DNA from 4 places in the Nocardioides cavernaquae genome. Region 1 is predicted to be linked to each of the others. Evidence: predicted binding sites of a transcription regulator. Region 1 holds the regulator's gene; each other region holds the start of a gene.
What was found. Region 1 encodes LexA, which represses DNA repair genes until DNA is damaged. Its sites were predicted from a motif close to TCGAACANNTGTTCGA; they were not measured.
Positions count from the first base shown of each region.

Region 1 (3,771 bases):
TGCTCGGCCTGCGGAAGTTCGTGCTCAGCGACCCGCCGCCCGCGCTCGAAGGAGCGGTCATGGCGACCTACACCGGCGCGCAGTTCCTGCTGGCAGAGGCCGCCACCCGCGCCTGAGGCCTGCCGTTCCGCTTTGGCCCTCCGGGGGTGTCGGGCTCGTGTCGCTCGAGTGGCCTTCGACACGGTCGAATCTTTTTTCGAACAAGTGCTTGCATCGTTCGAACACATGATCTAACTTCGTACATGTGTTCGATCGAACGTCTGATCGAGGGCCAGCTCCGGCGAAGGTTGTCGGTGGTCGTCTGTAGACATTCGCTCGTCACCCCGACCGACTCTTCCCCGGAGGTCCACGATGAGCACGATCAGCTTCTCCCCCACGTACGCCGCCCGTCCCGTCCGCGTCGCCCGCCCCGCTGCCCCGCAGCTGCGGCTCACCCGACGCGGTCGCCTGACGGTCTTCGTGCTGGCGCTGCTGTTCGCCGCCACCGTCGCCTTCGTGCTGGCCAGTGGGTCCAGCGCCAACTCCGAGCAGGGCGGCGCCCCGCTCGCCACCGAGCGCATCGTGGTCACCCCCGGCCAGACGCTCTGGCAGATCGCGGCCGACCGCGCCGACGACGGCGAGGTCCGCGCCATGATCGACTCCATCGAGAAGCTCAACGCCCTCGACGAGCCGATGCTCTACGCCGGCCAGGAGCTCTTCGTTCCGGTCGGCTGACACAGACGCGCGGCGGGGCGCTGGTGACTCCGCCGCGGCAAGTTCTTGCGCGCCGCTTCGACCCCGGTGCGTGAGATGGGGAAGACACGGGGGCGGAGTCCACTTGGGCTCCGCCCCCGTTTCGCATTTTCCGTCGACACGGCGCTTCGTTGGATGGCCGGGGCGGCTGCGGCACACGGTGGCGGGGACGCGGGCGGGCTGGGTCGCCGGCGCGCGGCGGATGCGCGACGGCGCACGGAGCGTAAAAGTCGGCTGCGGCCAGAGCGCGCGAGTGGGCGGCTGAGTCTGCCGCGCCGACAGCGACGGCGTTGCCGCGCAGGAGCCGCCCCAGCCACACCCAACGCAGCCCAAGATCCCCACCCCGCCCCGACACGCCGTTCGAACAGGTGTTTGAACACCCGCGTGAATCCGGATACGTTGGAGACACCCGCCCAGCCCACGACGTAAGGCACACGACGATGGCGACTCCTCCGCACAAGGTCTCCGAGTTCCCCGACGGCCCACCGGATGCGACCGGGCTGACTCCGCGTCAGCAGCGCATCCTCAACGTCATCCGCGACTCCCTCGAGGACCGTGGCTACCCGCCGAGCATGCGCGAGATCGGCGACCTGGTCGGGCTGACCAGCTCCAGCTCGGTGTCCCACCAGCTGAAGGTGCTCGAGCAGAAGGGCTTCATCAAGCGTGACCCCAACCGTCCGCGCGCGCTCGAGGTGTTCCTGCCCGAGGTGCTCGCGGCGCGGCGCTCGATCGGCGCGGCCGACGAGACGTCGTACGACGAGACCGGCATCGGCGACTCGATGCCTGCAGCGACCTACGTGCCGATCGTGGGGCGGATCGCGGCGGGCGGCCCGATCCTCGCCGAGGAGCGCATCGAGGAGGTCTTCCCGCTGCCGCGGAGCCTGGTCGGCGACGGCACGCTCTTCCTGCTCGAGGTCTCGGGTGACTCGATGATCGACGCGGCGATCTGCAGCGGTGACTACGTCGTGATCCGCCAGCAGCCGACCGCCAACAACGGCGACATGGTCGCGGCGCTGCTCGACGGCGAGGCGACGGTGAAGACGTTCCAGAAGAAGGACGGCCACGTGTGGCTGCTCCCCCACAACGAGGCCTACGACCCCATCGACGGCACCCACGCCTCGATCCTGGGCATCGTGACCGCGGTGCTTCGCCGGGTCTGATTTTCCCCCACCGTCGGGAGGACGACGGGTCACGGAGGCCTACGCTGGCCGACGTGACCCGTCGTTCGCATTTCGGAGCCGTCCGCCTCACGTGTGCGGCGCTGGCCTTGAGCGCCGCGCTGTCCGCGTGCGAGCCGCTGCTCCGCGAGGACGGGCCGCCGCCCGCGCCCGCATCTCCGGGAGCACCCGCTACGGGAGGTACGCCGAGCGCACCTGCTGCTCCGACTCCGTCACCGACCGGACCGGCAGCGCCATCGGCACCCGCACCGCCTGCGCCGGGCACTGTCGCGCCCGCCTGGCTCGGGAAGCGGCCCCTGCCGGAGACCGCCGACGGCTTCGGGGAGATCCAGGCAACGCCACGGGTCCTGCGCAATCGCCGCTTCACACTGCCCGACACGTTGCCGATGCTCCCCGGGGACGGGTTCGCCTCGCACGTCGTCAGTCCGGCCCCCGCCGACGTGATCGCACGCTCGACCTGGGTGGAGGGCTGCCCCGTCTCGGCGAGCGACCTGGCCTGGGTGCAGCTCGCCTTCCGCGGGTTCGACGGCGCACGCCACACCGGCGAGCTGCTGGTCAACGCCGACGTGGCACAGGACATGGTCAAGGTCTTTCGGCAGCTCTGGCGCGCCAAGTTCCCGCTCGAGGAGATGCGGGTGACCCGGCGCGACGAGCTCGACGCCGCCCCCACCGGAGACGGCAACAACACCAGCGCCTTCGTGTGCCGGCCCTCCGTCGGATCAACCCACTTCAGCCAGCACGCCTACGGGCTGGCGGTGGACGTCAACCAGTTCCAGAACCCGTACACGAAGGGCGACCTGGTCCTGCCAGAGCTCGCATCGGCGTACATCGACCGGACGAATGTCCGCCCCGGCATGATCCTGACCGGCGGCCCGGTGATCCGCGCGTTCGCGTCGGTCGGCTGGGAGTGGGGCGGCTACTGGAACTCGCTCAAGGACCGGCACCACTTCAGCCTCAACAACCGCTGAGCCATCGCCGAACTTGCGCCGTGTCGACGCCGAACTTGCGCCGTGTCGACGGACAACGCCGGGGCGAACCTTCGGTGAACGGGGCGTGCTCACACACCTGCACCCGTCACCGATCCCCCGCGACGCCGTTCAAACTGATGTGAATCCCACGAACTCGGGCCAGCTCGGCCGTCGCGCACTGATCAAGGGCACCGCGGCCACAGCCGCTGCTGTCGCCGCCACCACGGCCATCACGACTGGTGCAGCCTCGGCCGCCACGTCCGCCTACTTTCAGCACGGCGTCGCCTCCGGTGACCCGCTGCCCGGCGCGGTCGTCCTCTGGACCCGCGTCACCCCGACCGCGACGAGCCTTCCCGGCTCCGGCGTGGGTCCGTCGATCACGGTGACCTGGCAGGTCGCGCGCGACGCCGCGTTCACGACCATCGTCGCCTCGGGCAACCAGTCGACCAGCCCGGCCCGCGACCACACGGTCAAGGTGGACGCGACCGGCCTCGCCGCCGCGACGACGTACTACTTCCGGTTCAGCTACAGCGGCGTGCGCAGCCCGGTCGGTCGCACGCGTACGGCGCCCGCGGCTGGCAGCAGCGTGGAGAACCTGCGGCTCGGTGTCGTGAGCTGCGCCAACCTGCAGGCTGGCTGGTTCTCGGCATACCGCCACCTCGCAGCGCGCGAGGACCTGCACGCGATCCTGCACCTGGGTGACTACCTCTACGAGTACGGCCCCGGCCAGTACGGCTACGGCAAGGACGAGGTCGACATCCGGCCTCACTCGCCGGCGCGCGAGATGGTCACGCTCGCCGACTACCGCCAGCGCCACGCTCAGTACAAGCAGGACGCCGATCTGGCGACGCTGCACGCGAAGTACGCGTTCATCACGACCTGGGACGACCACG
Region 1 covers NZ_QYRP01000002.1:1,980,078-1,983,848, reverse strand. Annotated here, with positions in the region: gene D4739_RS09670 (lysoplasmalogenase) at 1-116, shown strand, start outside; gene D4739_RS09665 (LysM peptidoglycan-binding domain-containing protein) at 352-714, shown strand; gene lexA (transcriptional repressor LexA) at 1,173-1,892, shown strand; gene D4739_RS09655 (M15 family metallopeptidase) at 1,946-2,878, shown strand; gene D4739_RS09650 (alkaline phosphatase D family protein) at 3,018-3,771, shown strand, end outside.

Region 2 (3,771 bases), 1.5 Mb from region 1:
CAACTCGACCCGCCGGCAGACGCCTGAGGAGACGGCGCCTGAGGAGACTCAGTCCTCGTGGCGGTGGCGCCAGCGGTCCATGCGGTCGTGGAGCGAACCCTGGTCATGCGCCGACGGGGTGGGCGGGCGCGCAGCGCAGAGAGCGCATAGGTCGCGCTGAGCAGCATGACCACAAAGCCCAGGACAGCAACCGGGATGAGCTCGGTCACCGCCCCGTCATCAGCAGGGCGACTCCACCGAGGAACGCGACCCCGGCCAGCAGTGCACGCTGACGAGCGGCCCGACGAAACGAGCTGCCACGCAAGGTGGACGCAAACTTCGGGTCCTCTTCGGTGAGTGCGCGCTCCATCTGCTCGAGCAGGCGAAGCTCCTCCTCCGACAGTGGCATGCTCCTCCTCACCTGGGCCGCACGGATGATCTGCCATCAGTCTAGGCAGCCGTTCTCGCCGGTGGTAGCCGCCGGTCCGGAAATTTCGTGAATGTCTCGCGAATCAGTGCGTTGCGAGCACGTGGATCTGTGTTGCCAGAGGCAGGTACTCCGGTCTTTCGGCGACCGCTTGCTCGAGCTCGAGGAGCGCGTCAGCTGCCCCGACCTCGGCGTCGAGGACGGCGCCAGGAACCAGATCGGTGAAGACCCGCACCGCATGCTGAGCGGTCACCGCGAACCCAGCCGCGTCGAGCAGCGCGACGATCTCGGCAGCCGTCCAGCGGCGCCCGGTGCCACGCCCTCGCGCCGGCACCTCACCCGGACCACCGTCGAGGAGGGTCAGCGCCTGGCCGAAGTGGCCGGCCATCGCGCGGGCCAGGACGGCCGCATGGCGCTGCGCGACGAGCAGGCTGAGCGTGCCGCCCGGTCGCAGGACGGTGGCGATGGTCGCCAACGCGGCAGCCGGGTCATCGCTGACCTCCAGCACCCCGTGGCACAGCACGACATCGACACTGGCGCCCGGCACGAGCTCCAGCAACGTGGAGAGGTCGCCCTGCTGGGCAGTCACCCGCTCCGCAACGCCTTGCTCCTGCGCGCGTCGGCCAAGTGCGGCCAAGGCGTCCGGGCTCGGGTCGACCACGCGAACGTGATGCCCCAGCTCGGCGACCCGGACAGCGAAGCCACCCGTGCCACCGCCGATGTCGAGCACCGTTGCTCCGGGCTGGCCTGCCAGAACGGCGTCGAGAGCGTTCCACACCACTGTCGTGCGTGCGGCCGCACGGCGTTCGCCGGGTCGCTCGCGCTCGCTGCCTGCCACTCCACCGGTGCCTGCCATGGATCCCACCCTAGTAGGACAGAGATCAGGCGCCCGCGCGAAGCGCGGGCCGGAACACGATCTCCTCCTCGACCGGCAGGTGCGGCGCCAGGCCCAGCGCCTGCTCGATCACGGAGAGGAAGCGGTCTGCGTCACGCACGAGGTCGTCCGCATCCCGCTCGGACACCGCACGACGCGAACCCGCCTCGGCTGCCGCGCGCTTGGACGCACCCGCGGCGAAGAACGCGGACCACTCCGTCAGCTCGGGCGCCACCTCGCGAGCAGGACCCAGGCGTTCTTCTGGCGCCGGCGCTTGGGGTCCGGGGGCCCGGGCGGCGAGCAGTGCCGCCGCGGCGCGCAACGCAGCGACATGGGCGTGGGCGTAGCGGGTCGGGACGTCACTCGTCGTGATCGCTTCACGCAGCGACTCGGCAGCGCGCTCGAGGTAGGCGTGCGTCGTCGCGGGCAACAGCATCATCGGGAATCTCCTTCGGTCGTCGACCCGCCTGATCGAACAGTTGTTCGAACAAGAGGAACGCTACACCTGCCCTCCGACAACAGGACAACCTCGACCGCGTGCCCTGGGGAAAACTGGTCCGACTAGGGTCGAGGGCATGGACGAGCACCCCTCGATCACGAGTTTTCGCGCTGAACTGGAGCGTCTCGGCGGCACCGGCGAGGTGATCGTCCTCCCCGAATCCGCGCACACGGCAGCCCTGGCCGCCGCCGCGCTCGGCTGCGAGGTCGGTGCCATCGCGAACAGCCTGCTGTTCTCCAGCGACAACGAGCCCGTCCTGGTCCTCACCAGTGGCGCACACCGGGTGGACACGACCGCGACGGCCGCGCGCATCGCCGTACCGAAGCTGAAGCGGGCTGACGCCGACTTCGTCCGCAACCACACCGGGCAGGTGATCGGCGGCGTGTCCCCCATCGCGCACCCCAGCCCGATCCCGACCTGGGTCGACATCTGGCTGCAGAAGCATCCCGTCCTGTGGGCAGCGGCCGGACACCCGTCGGCGGTCTTCTCCACGACCTACGACGAGCTCCTCCGCCTGACCGGCGGCACCGCGATCGAGGTGGACTGAATGATCGAGATCTGGCTCAACCCTGCCTGCTCCAAGTGCCGCACGGCCGTCAGCGAGCTCGACGCCACCGGCGCGGACTACACCGTCCGGCGCTATCTCGACGAGCCGCCGACCGCCGCCGAGCTCGAGGATGTCCTTGCCCGCCTGGGCGTGGACCCGTGGCACATCGCGAGGACGGGCGACGCGAAGGGGCTCGGCGTGACGCTCCCACCCAGGGACGAGGCGCACCGCGGCGACTGGCTGGCGCTGATGGTGCACAACCCGCGCCTGATCCAGCGCCCGATCATCACCGCAGGCGACGGCACGACCGTGGTCGGGCGCGACGCCGAAAGCCTGGCAAAGGTCATCGCCGCAGGCTGAGCCGCCCGTTAGATTCAGCGCGTGGAAAGTCTTGCGCTCGTCTTCTCCAGCGGCTGGGCCAGCGGCGTCAACAGCTACCTCGTTCTCCTCGTGCTGGGGCTCGCGGAGCGATTCGGGACGTTCGGCCAGCTCCCCGACGTCCTGGGACGCTGGGAGGTGCTCGCCGCGGCCGGGTTCATGTTCGCCATGGAGTTCGTCGCGGACAAGATCCCCTACGTCGACTCGACCTGGGACGCGATCTCCACAGCGATCCGCCCCACCGTCGGCGCAGTGGTCGGTGTCCTGCTCGCCGGCGACGCCGACAGCCTGAACCAGGCCGTCGCGGGTGTCGTCGGAGGCAGCTCCGCGCTCGCCGCCCACAGCGTGAAGGCCGGCACCCGGCTGGCGATCAACGCCTCCCCGGAGCCGGCCACCAACATCCTGGCCAGCCTCGCCGAGGACTCGGCGGTCTTCGTCGTGATGCTCTTCGCCCTGCACCACCCCTACATCGCCGCGTCGATCGCCGCGACGCTGCTGGTGATCGGACTGGTCGTCCTCTACTACGCGATCAAGCTGATCCGGCGTGGCTGGCGGAGGTGGAAGCGGACGGACCGCCGTCCATCCGCCTACGCCTGACCCCTAGGGTGCGCTCATGGCACGTATTGCAGTGATCGGCGGCGGGTTCGGCGGACTCGCCTCCGCAGCCCGGCTGGCCAAGCTCGGCCACGACATCACCCTCCTCGAACGCGGCAAGCACCTCGGCGGTGCGTCAGCACGATCGGTCCGAGGGCTTCAGTGGGATGCCGGCCGACCTCGACGCTCCTCGACGCGTCGTACTGCACTCCGCGTGAGCCGCCGCGCACGCGACGGTGGGCCGTCCTCGAACCAGTGCTCGCGCACGACGTCCTGGGGGACGAGGTCGAGCTCCTTCTCGAGGGGTCGGCCCGACTTGCGGAACAGGTCCCGGATCACGGCAGGCAGGAGCGTCGAGGTCGGGCCGGCTCCCACGTGAAGCCCTCGGACCGATCGTGCTGACGGCACCGCCGAGGTGCTTGCCGCGTTCGAGGAGGGTGATGTCGTGGCCGAGCTTGGCCAGCCGGGCTGCG
Region 2 covers NZ_QYRP01000002.1:3,449,435-3,453,205, reverse strand. Annotated here, with positions in the region: partial or broken gene D4739_RS16660 (transglutaminase TgpA family protein) at 1-27, shown strand, start outside; gene D4739_RS17275 (DUF3040 domain-containing protein) at 206-388, opposite strand; gene D4739_RS16650 (methyltransferase domain-containing protein) at 492-1,262, opposite strand; gene D4739_RS16645 (SAV_6107 family HEPN domain-containing protein) at 1,288-1,719, opposite strand; gene D4739_RS16640 (YbaK/EbsC family protein) at 1,856-2,326, shown strand; gene D4739_RS16635 (ArsC/Spx/MgsR family protein) at 2,327-2,686, shown strand; gene D4739_RS16630 (DUF4126 domain-containing protein) at 2,708-3,301, shown strand; partial or broken gene D4739_RS16625 (FAD-dependent oxidoreductase) at 3,318-3,509, shown strand; gene D4739_RS16620 (FAD-dependent oxidoreductase) at 3,435-3,771, opposite strand, start outside.
Region 2: D4739_RS16645 (SAV_6107 family HEPN domain-containing protein) is a predicted target of LexA. The motif match lies at 1,752-1,767, and genes of this name have one in related genera.

Region 3 (3,771 bases), 840 kb from region 1:
CGAGCAGCAGCGGCTGGTGTCTGACATGGGCGACAACGACGTGATGATCCTGCGCAACCACGGCCTGCTGACCGTCGGGCGTACGCCGGGCGAGGCGCTGCTGCGGATGATCAACCTCGACAAGGCCTGCCAGATCCAGGTCGACGCACTCGCCGGCGGGTCTCCGCTGGTGCTTCCGTCCGACGCGTTGGCGCTCCGGACCGCGGCCCAGCTGGCCGGAGAGGACAGCGAGGGCGACGACTTCGTCGACAGCTTTGCGATGGACCTCGCCTGGGACGCGCTGCTGCGGCAGGCCGAGCGGATCGGACCGGACTTCCGCGACTGATCAGTCCGCCGAGGGGATCCGCTTCGAGGCGCTCGCGCCGTCGATCTCCTCGGGATGGGCTGCATGCAGCCAGGTCGGCGGCACAATCGATCGCATGGACATCGATCGCGTGGACGAGGTGCGGATCGCAACCCCGGCCGATGCCGCGGTGGTCGCGCAGATGCTGGCCGACTTCAACCGCGAGTTCGACGCCGAGGGACAGGATGCAGCGGTGTTCGCCGCCCGGCTCGTCGGGCTGCTCGCACGCTCGGACCTGATGACGCTCCTTGTCGGACCAGAGACCGCGCCGGTCGGTTTCGCACTGGTGACCTTCCGCCCCACGCCGTACGCCGACGGACCGCTCGTCCAGCTCGAAGAGCTGTACGTACGCCCGGGTCTTCGGTCGCAGGGCGCCGGCTCCGCGCTGATCGCCGCGCTGATGGTGGAGGCGCGGCGGCGTGGTGCGCTCGAGGTGCTGATCAACGTCGATGAGCCCGATGTGGACGCACGGCGGTTCTACGAGCGGCACGGGTTCACCTGCCTCGACCCGGACTCCGACTCGCTCATGCTCTGCTACCTCGGCGCGGTCGGCTCGGATTGAGCCCTGCCGTCCCGAGGGTCTTGTGCGAGCCCAGCGGCCCGGTCGCACCGTGCGAGGCCGGCCCGGTTTTCGTCCACAACCGACTCGGGGAACGAGCTGGTCGGCCCAGTTTTCATCCACAACGAAATAGCATCTGACCTGCACAAACGCTGTGGATCATCCCTTGACTCGAACGATTGTTCGAGGGAGAATTGGTCCATGGACAACCACTTCTCGGGGTCCACGATCGTCTCGCCGCTCCTGGCGATGACCCGGTCGGTGGACGAGCAGCTGAAGCAGGCACGGGGCGCCACCCCGGCCTTCCTCCCGCTGCCCGAAAAGCGCGAACTCCTCACCACCCTGGTCAGCCTGGGCAACCAGATCGACGGCCTCCTCGTCGAAGCCCTCGGAGTCTGCGGAGATGTGGCCGACGCCGAAGGATTCAAGACCGCCGGCACCTGGCTGGCCACCCAGACCCACTCGGAGCGTTCCGTGCTTGGCGGGCTGCAGCGCCTCGCTGACGACGTCACCGCCCGCTACCCCCTGGTCCTGGAAGGCATGCGCACCGGCAACGTGTCAGTGCGCCAGGCCGAAGCCATCACGCGTTCGCTGGACGCCCTGGGCACGGATGTCTCGCGCGACATCAAGGTCGAAGCCGAAGCCCGCATGGTCGCCTTCGCCGCCGAGTTCGACGCACACGAGCTCAAGAAGCTCGGCGCCGCGATCCTCGAAACCATCGACCCCGACACCTTCGAAGACAACGAACGCCAACGCCTCGAAGACGAGCTCCGCAAAGCCCACGAAGCGACCCGCCTCACCCTCCGCCAGCGCGGTGACGGCACCACCCGCATCAGCGGCGTCATCCCCGACGCCCTGGCCGCCCGACTCCGCACCTGCCTGTCCGCGTTCTCCTCACCCCGACACGACACCGCCACTGCCAACAAGGCGGCCAACCCGACGGGGACCACCGACAACCGTGACGGCGCCGACAGCGCTTCGGGCGACGTGCCGGACAACGCGGGCGGCAACGGCTCGCCAGCCGCTGATGACTCCCCCTACCTCGACCCCGTCACCGGCAAACGCCTCCCACACGACCGAGTTCTCGGCGAAGCCCTCTGCGCCTTCATCGAAGCCGCCGACCCCACCCGCATGCCCATCCAAGGCGGAGCAGCGACCACGATCATCGTCACGATGGATCTGGACAAGCTCCGCGCAGGAGTCGGCGTCGCCACCGCCGGTGGTGAGCGGATCCCCGCCGGTGAAGTCCGCCGGCTCGCCTGCCAAGCCGGCATCGTCCCCGCCGTACTCGGCGGGAAGTCCGAGATCCTCGACCTCGGCCGCACCAGCCGACTGTTCAGCCCAGCCCAACGCAAAGCCCTCCGGGTCCGCTACCGCACCTGCATCGTCGAAGGCTGCGACGTGCCCGGCGAGCAGTGCGAAGCCCACCACCACCGACCGTGGTCAAAGGGCGGACCCACCAACCTTGAAGACGGGGCACTGGCCTGCCCCCGCCACCACCATCTGCTCCACGACGACACCTACGAGGTGACCTTCACTCCCCAGGGAGAAGTCCGCCTCCACCGGAGATGCTGAACAGCACAAGGAAGCCGCCTTCGGCAGGTCTTCAGCCGGTCTTATGCCCTCAAGCCGTGTGCGCACCTGCCGATGCCACGACGTCAGCGGGCGCCTGGCTCACGAACCCGCTGCCTGAGGGAGTGCGCATCGGAGAGGACCGTCGCTTAGGGCGCAGTGCTCAGTTGAAGATGCTCGCGGATCGCGCCCGCAATCGTCACGGCATCGACGACACTCGTGTCGACCTCGAGGTCGTAGTGGATGCCACGGTGGACGCTTTCGGCCTGCTTCGCGGCCATGCCTTCGACCCGGTCAGCACGATCTCGCTCGCGTTCGGCAGCGACAGCAGGTGGGCAACGGACGCCGATCCAGGCGGTCGGGACCTGGCCCAGTGCCTCGCGCCAGCGACGCTGAGCGCTCGGGCCACTGACGAAGTTGTCCTCAATGATCACCAGGCCACCGGCGGCCGCGACCGCAGCGACTCCCTTCATCCACTGATCCTCAACGACAGCAAACGCGGGTCCGTGCGTGATGCTGCCGTCGGACCCAAGTTCAAGACCCCCATCGATGTCCAGCAGCCGCGGCGGCGCAGCCTCGATGAGGGTGTCGACGCCAAGGCGGAGCCAGAAGCCAGCCAGTTCGCGCTGCAGGGCCTTGGCCAGCGTGCTCTTACCCGAACTGGAGCCTCCGTTGAGGACGATCACCTGGCCGGTCATACGTTGCTCCGCTCATGTCGATGCCCGAGGGCGATCACGTTGACAGCGGCTGCGCCGCTCAGCGCCAGGACACCCGCGAGGTCTGTTGTCACCAGAAACCAGGTTGCCGGGTCGCCAGTCGTCGACGAATGGCAGATGCCATCCGCCGTGCATGATGCCGAGCCCGAGCTTGAGGAGGGGTTGGCGCCGGGCGCGAGTGCCAGCAGGCCGTAGGTCACGTAGTACCCGGGCAGCGCGATCAGGCTCGCCGGAAGCGACAACGATGCGGCGAGCAGGATCATGAAGGTGAAGTCGTTGATGAATCCGATCCCCGCAGTGACCAGGACTCCAAGCACATACGCCGCGGCCATCGTCCGGAAGCCCATTGGTCGAGGCTAGTCATGCTTCGCCATGGCGTCCGGCTACTGCCCCATCGACAGTGATCGAGAGCACTGTTGCGATCGTCAGCACTGTTGCGCCGACTGACCGCAGCTGGTGCGTCGGGTGCTCCCGTCGGCGAGGTGCACGGCGTACGACCATGTCTCGCCCTCCGGGTGGCGGGAGCTCTGCGCGATGCCGGGCCACCACGCAGCGAACCGGTCGCCGGCAACCGACGCCTG
Region 3 covers NZ_QYRP01000002.1:1,143,196-1,146,966, forward strand. Annotated here, with positions in the region: gene D4739_RS05620 (class II aldolase/adducin family protein) at 1-325, shown strand, start outside; gene D4739_RS05625 (GNAT family N-acetyltransferase) at 420-905, shown strand; gene D4739_RS05630 (HNH endonuclease signature motif containing protein) at 1,104-2,477, shown strand; gene D4739_RS05635 (chloramphenicol phosphotransferase CPT family protein) at 2,624-3,172, opposite strand; gene D4739_RS05640 (hypothetical protein) at 3,169-3,537, opposite strand; gene D4739_RS05645 (hypothetical protein) at 3,616-3,771, opposite strand, start outside.
Region 3: D4739_RS05630 (HNH endonuclease signature motif containing protein) is a predicted target of LexA. The motif match lies at 1,074-1,089, and genes of this name have one in related genera.

Region 4 (3,771 bases), 2.0 Mb from region 1:
CGGCAGCCGGGTCATCGCTGACCTCCAGCACCCCGTGGCACAGCACGACATCGACACTGGCGCCCGGCACGAGCTCCAGCAACGTGGAGAGGTCGCCCTGCTGGGCAGTCACCCGCTCCGCAACGCCTTGCTCCTGCGCGCGTCGGCCAAGTGCGGCCAAGGCGTCCGGGCTCGGGTCGACCACGCGAACGTGATGCCCCAGCTCGGCGACCCGGACAGCGAAGCCACCCGTGCCACCGCCGATGTCGAGCACCGTTGCTCCGGGCTGGCCTGCCAGAACGGCGTCGAGAGCGTTCCACACCACTGTCGTGCGTGCGGCCGCACGGCGTTCGCCGGGTCGCTCGCGCTCGCTGCCTGCCACTCCACCGGTGCCTGCCATGGATCCCACCCTAGTAGGACAGAGATCAGGCGCCCGCGCGAAGCGCGGGCCGGAACACGATCTCCTCCTCGACCGGCAGGTGCGGCGCCAGGCCCAGCGCCTGCTCGATCACGGAGAGGAAGCGGTCTGCGTCACGCACGAGGTCGTCCGCATCCCGCTCGGACACCGCACGACGCGAACCCGCCTCGGCTGCCGCGCGCTTGGACGCACCCGCGGCGAAGAACGCGGACCACTCCGTCAGCTCGGGCGCCACCTCCGCGAGCAGGACCCAGGCGTTCTTCTGGCGCCGGCGCTTGGGGTCCGGGTGGGCCCGGGCGGCGAGCAGTGCCGCCGCGGCGCGCAACGCAGCGACATGGGCGTGGGCGTAGCGGGTCGGGACGTCACTCGTCGTGATCGCTTCACGCAGCGACTCGGCAGCGCGCTCGAGGTAGGCGTGCGTCGTCGCGGGCAACAGCATCATCGGGAATCTCCTTCGGTCGTCGACCCGCCTGATCGAACAGTTGTTCGAACAAGAGGAACGCTACACCTGCCCTCCGACAACAGGACAACCTCGACCGCGTGCCCTGGGGAAAACTGGTCCGACTAGGGTCGAGGGCATGGACGAGCACCCCTCGATCACGAGTTTTCGCGCTGAACTGGAGCGTCTCGGCGGCACCGGCGAGGTGATCGTCCTCCCCGAATCCGCGCACACGGCAGCCCTGGCCGCCGCCGCGCTCGGCTGCGAGGTCGGTGCCATCGCGAACAGCCTGCTGTTCTCCAGCGACAACGAGCCCGTCCTGGTCCTCACCAGTGGCGCACACCGGGTGGACACGACCGCGACGGCCGCGCGCATCGCCGTACCGAAGCTGAAGCGGGCTGACGCCGACTTCGTCCGCAACCACACCGGGCAGGTGATCGGCGGCGTGTCCCCCATCGCGCACCCCAGCCCGATCCCGACCTGGGTCGACATCTGGCTGCAGAAGCATCCCGTCCTGTGGGCAGCGGCCGGACACCCGTCGGCGGTCTTCTCCACGACCTACGACGAGCTCCTCCGCCTGACCGGCGGCACCGCGATCGAGGTGGACTGAATGATCGAGATCTGGCTCAACCCTGCCTGCTCCAAGTGCCGCACGGCCGTCAGCGAGCTCGACGCCACCGGCGCGGACTACACCGTCCGGCGCTATCTCGACGAGCCGCCGACCGCCGCCGAGCTCGAGGATGTCCTTGCCCGCCTGGGCGTGGACCCGTGGCACATCGCGAGGACGGGCGACGCGAAGGGGCTCGGCGTGACGCTCCCACCCAGGGACGAGGCGCACCGCGGCGACTGGCTGGCGCTGATGGTGCACAACCCGCGCCTGATCCAGCGCCCGATCATCACCGCAGGCGACGGCACGACCGTGGTCGGGCGCGACGCCGAAAGCCTGGCAAAGGTCATCGCCGCAGGCTGAGCCGCCCGTTAGATTCAGCGCGTGGAAAGTCTTGCGCTCGTCTTCTCCAGCGGCTGGGCCAGCGGCGTCAACAGCTACCTCGTTCTCCTCGTGCTGGGGCTCGCGGAGCGATTCGGGACGTTCGGCCAGCTCCCCGACGTCCTGGGACGCTGGGAGGTGCTCGCCGCGGCCGGGTTCATGTTCGCCATGGAGTTCGTCGCGGACAAGATCCCCTACGTCGACTCGACCTGGGACGCGATCTCCACAGCGATCCGCCCCACCGTCGGCGCAGTGGTCGGTGTCCTGCTCGCCGGCGACGCCGACAGCCTGAACCAGGCCGTCGCGGGTGTCGTCGGAGGCAGCTCCGCGCTCGCCGCCCACAGCGTGAAGGCCGGCACCCGGCTGGCGATCAACGCCTCCCCGGAGCCGGCCACCAACATCCTGGCCAGCCTCGCCGAGGACTCGGCGGTCTTCGTCGTGATGCTCTTCGCCCTGCACCACCCCTACATCGCCGCGTCGATCGCCGCGACGCTGCTGGTGATCGGACTGGTCGTCCTCTACTACGCGATCAAGCTGATCCGGCGTGGCTGGCGGAGGTGGAAGCGGACGGACCGCCGTCCATCCGCCTACGCCTGACCCCTAGGGTGCGCTCATGGCACGTATTGCAGTGATCGGCGGCGGGTTCGGCGGACTCGCCTCCGCAGCCCGGCTGGCCAAGCTCGGCCACGACATCACCCTCCTCGAACGCGGCAAGCACCTCGGCGGTGCCGTCAGCACGATCGAGTCCGAGGGCTTCACGTGGGATGCCGGCCCGACCTCGACGCTCCTGCCTGCCGTGATCCGGGACCTGTTCCGCAAGTCGGGCCGACCCCTCGAGAAGGAGCTCGACCTCGTCCCCCAGGACGTCGTGCGCGAGCACTGGTTCGAGGACGGCACCACCGTCGCGCTGCGCGGCGGCTCACGCGGAGTGCAGTACGACGCGTTCGAGGAGCTCGCCCCCGGCCTCGGCGACGCCTGGTGCGAGCACGTGTCGTCGTACGCCGATGACTGGGAGCTGCTGCGCCGGGAGTACCTCGAGCGACCCTGGCGTCCCGAGTTGGCCGACAAGGCGACCGCCGCCCGGATCTTCACCCGCGAGACCCTGGCCAGGCGCCTGCGCCGCACCCTCCGCGAGGAGCGGTTGAGGCTGGTCGCGGCCCACCCCTTCGTGGCCGACGGGCATGACATCCGCAACGTGCCGGCGTGGATGGGCATGCAGGCCTACGTCGAGCAGAACTTCGGCGCCTGGACCGTGCCCGGCGGCATGGCGGGGCTCTCGACTGCACTCGCCGATCGCCTGGAGACGCGCAAGGTCGACGTCCAGCTCGACACCGGGGTCCGCGACATCGTGGTCCGCGACGGGCGCGCAGTCGCTGTCGCGACCGATGCCGGAGAGGTGGACGCCGACTTCGTGGTCTGCGCGATCGACCCGCGCACACTGCCCGTCCTCAAGCAGCACGTCATGCGCACGATGCCCGCGATGCCCCCAGTGGTGGTCCACCTCGGGCTCACCGGCGACGACATCCCGGAGCTCGGCCCCGAGACCGTCTTCCACGGCGACCCGACCCTGGTGGTCCGCACCGGCGGCACCGCTCCCGAGGGCGGTCAGGCGTGGACGATCCAGGGTCGCGGCAAGCTCGCCGAGGACGTCGTCCTCGCCCTGTCCCGCAAGGGCGTCAACGTCCGCCCCCACGTCGAGGTGCGCATCGACCGCTCACCCCTCGTGCAGGTCGAGCAGAACGGCAGCTCACCGTTCGGCGTGCTCTGGCAGGGCCGTGACACGCTCCGTCACCGCCTCGGCCCGACCACCCCGATCCCGGGCGTGTACGCCGCCGGCGCACACGCCACCCCGGGTTCGGGACTCCCCTATGTCGGGTTGTCCGCGAGCCTGGTCGCCCAGGAGATCGGCCCCGCCTGACCCGGAAGGGTCAGGACAGACCGAGCGCC
Region 4 covers NZ_QYRP01000002.1:8,008-11,778, forward strand. Annotated here, with positions in the region: gene D4739_RS00090 (methyltransferase domain-containing protein) at 1-379, opposite strand, end outside; gene D4739_RS00095 (SAV_6107 family HEPN domain-containing protein) at 405-839, opposite strand; gene D4739_RS00100 (YbaK/EbsC family protein) at 976-1,446, shown strand; gene D4739_RS00105 (ArsC/Spx/MgsR family protein) at 1,447-1,806, shown strand; gene D4739_RS00110 (DUF4126 domain-containing protein) at 1,828-2,421, shown strand; gene D4739_RS00115 (phytoene desaturase family protein) at 2,438-3,742, shown strand; gene metF (methylenetetrahydrofolate reductase [NAD(P)H]) at 3,753-3,771, opposite strand, start outside.
Region 4: D4739_RS00095 (SAV_6107 family HEPN domain-containing protein) is a predicted target of LexA. The motif match lies at 872-887, and genes of this name have one in related genera.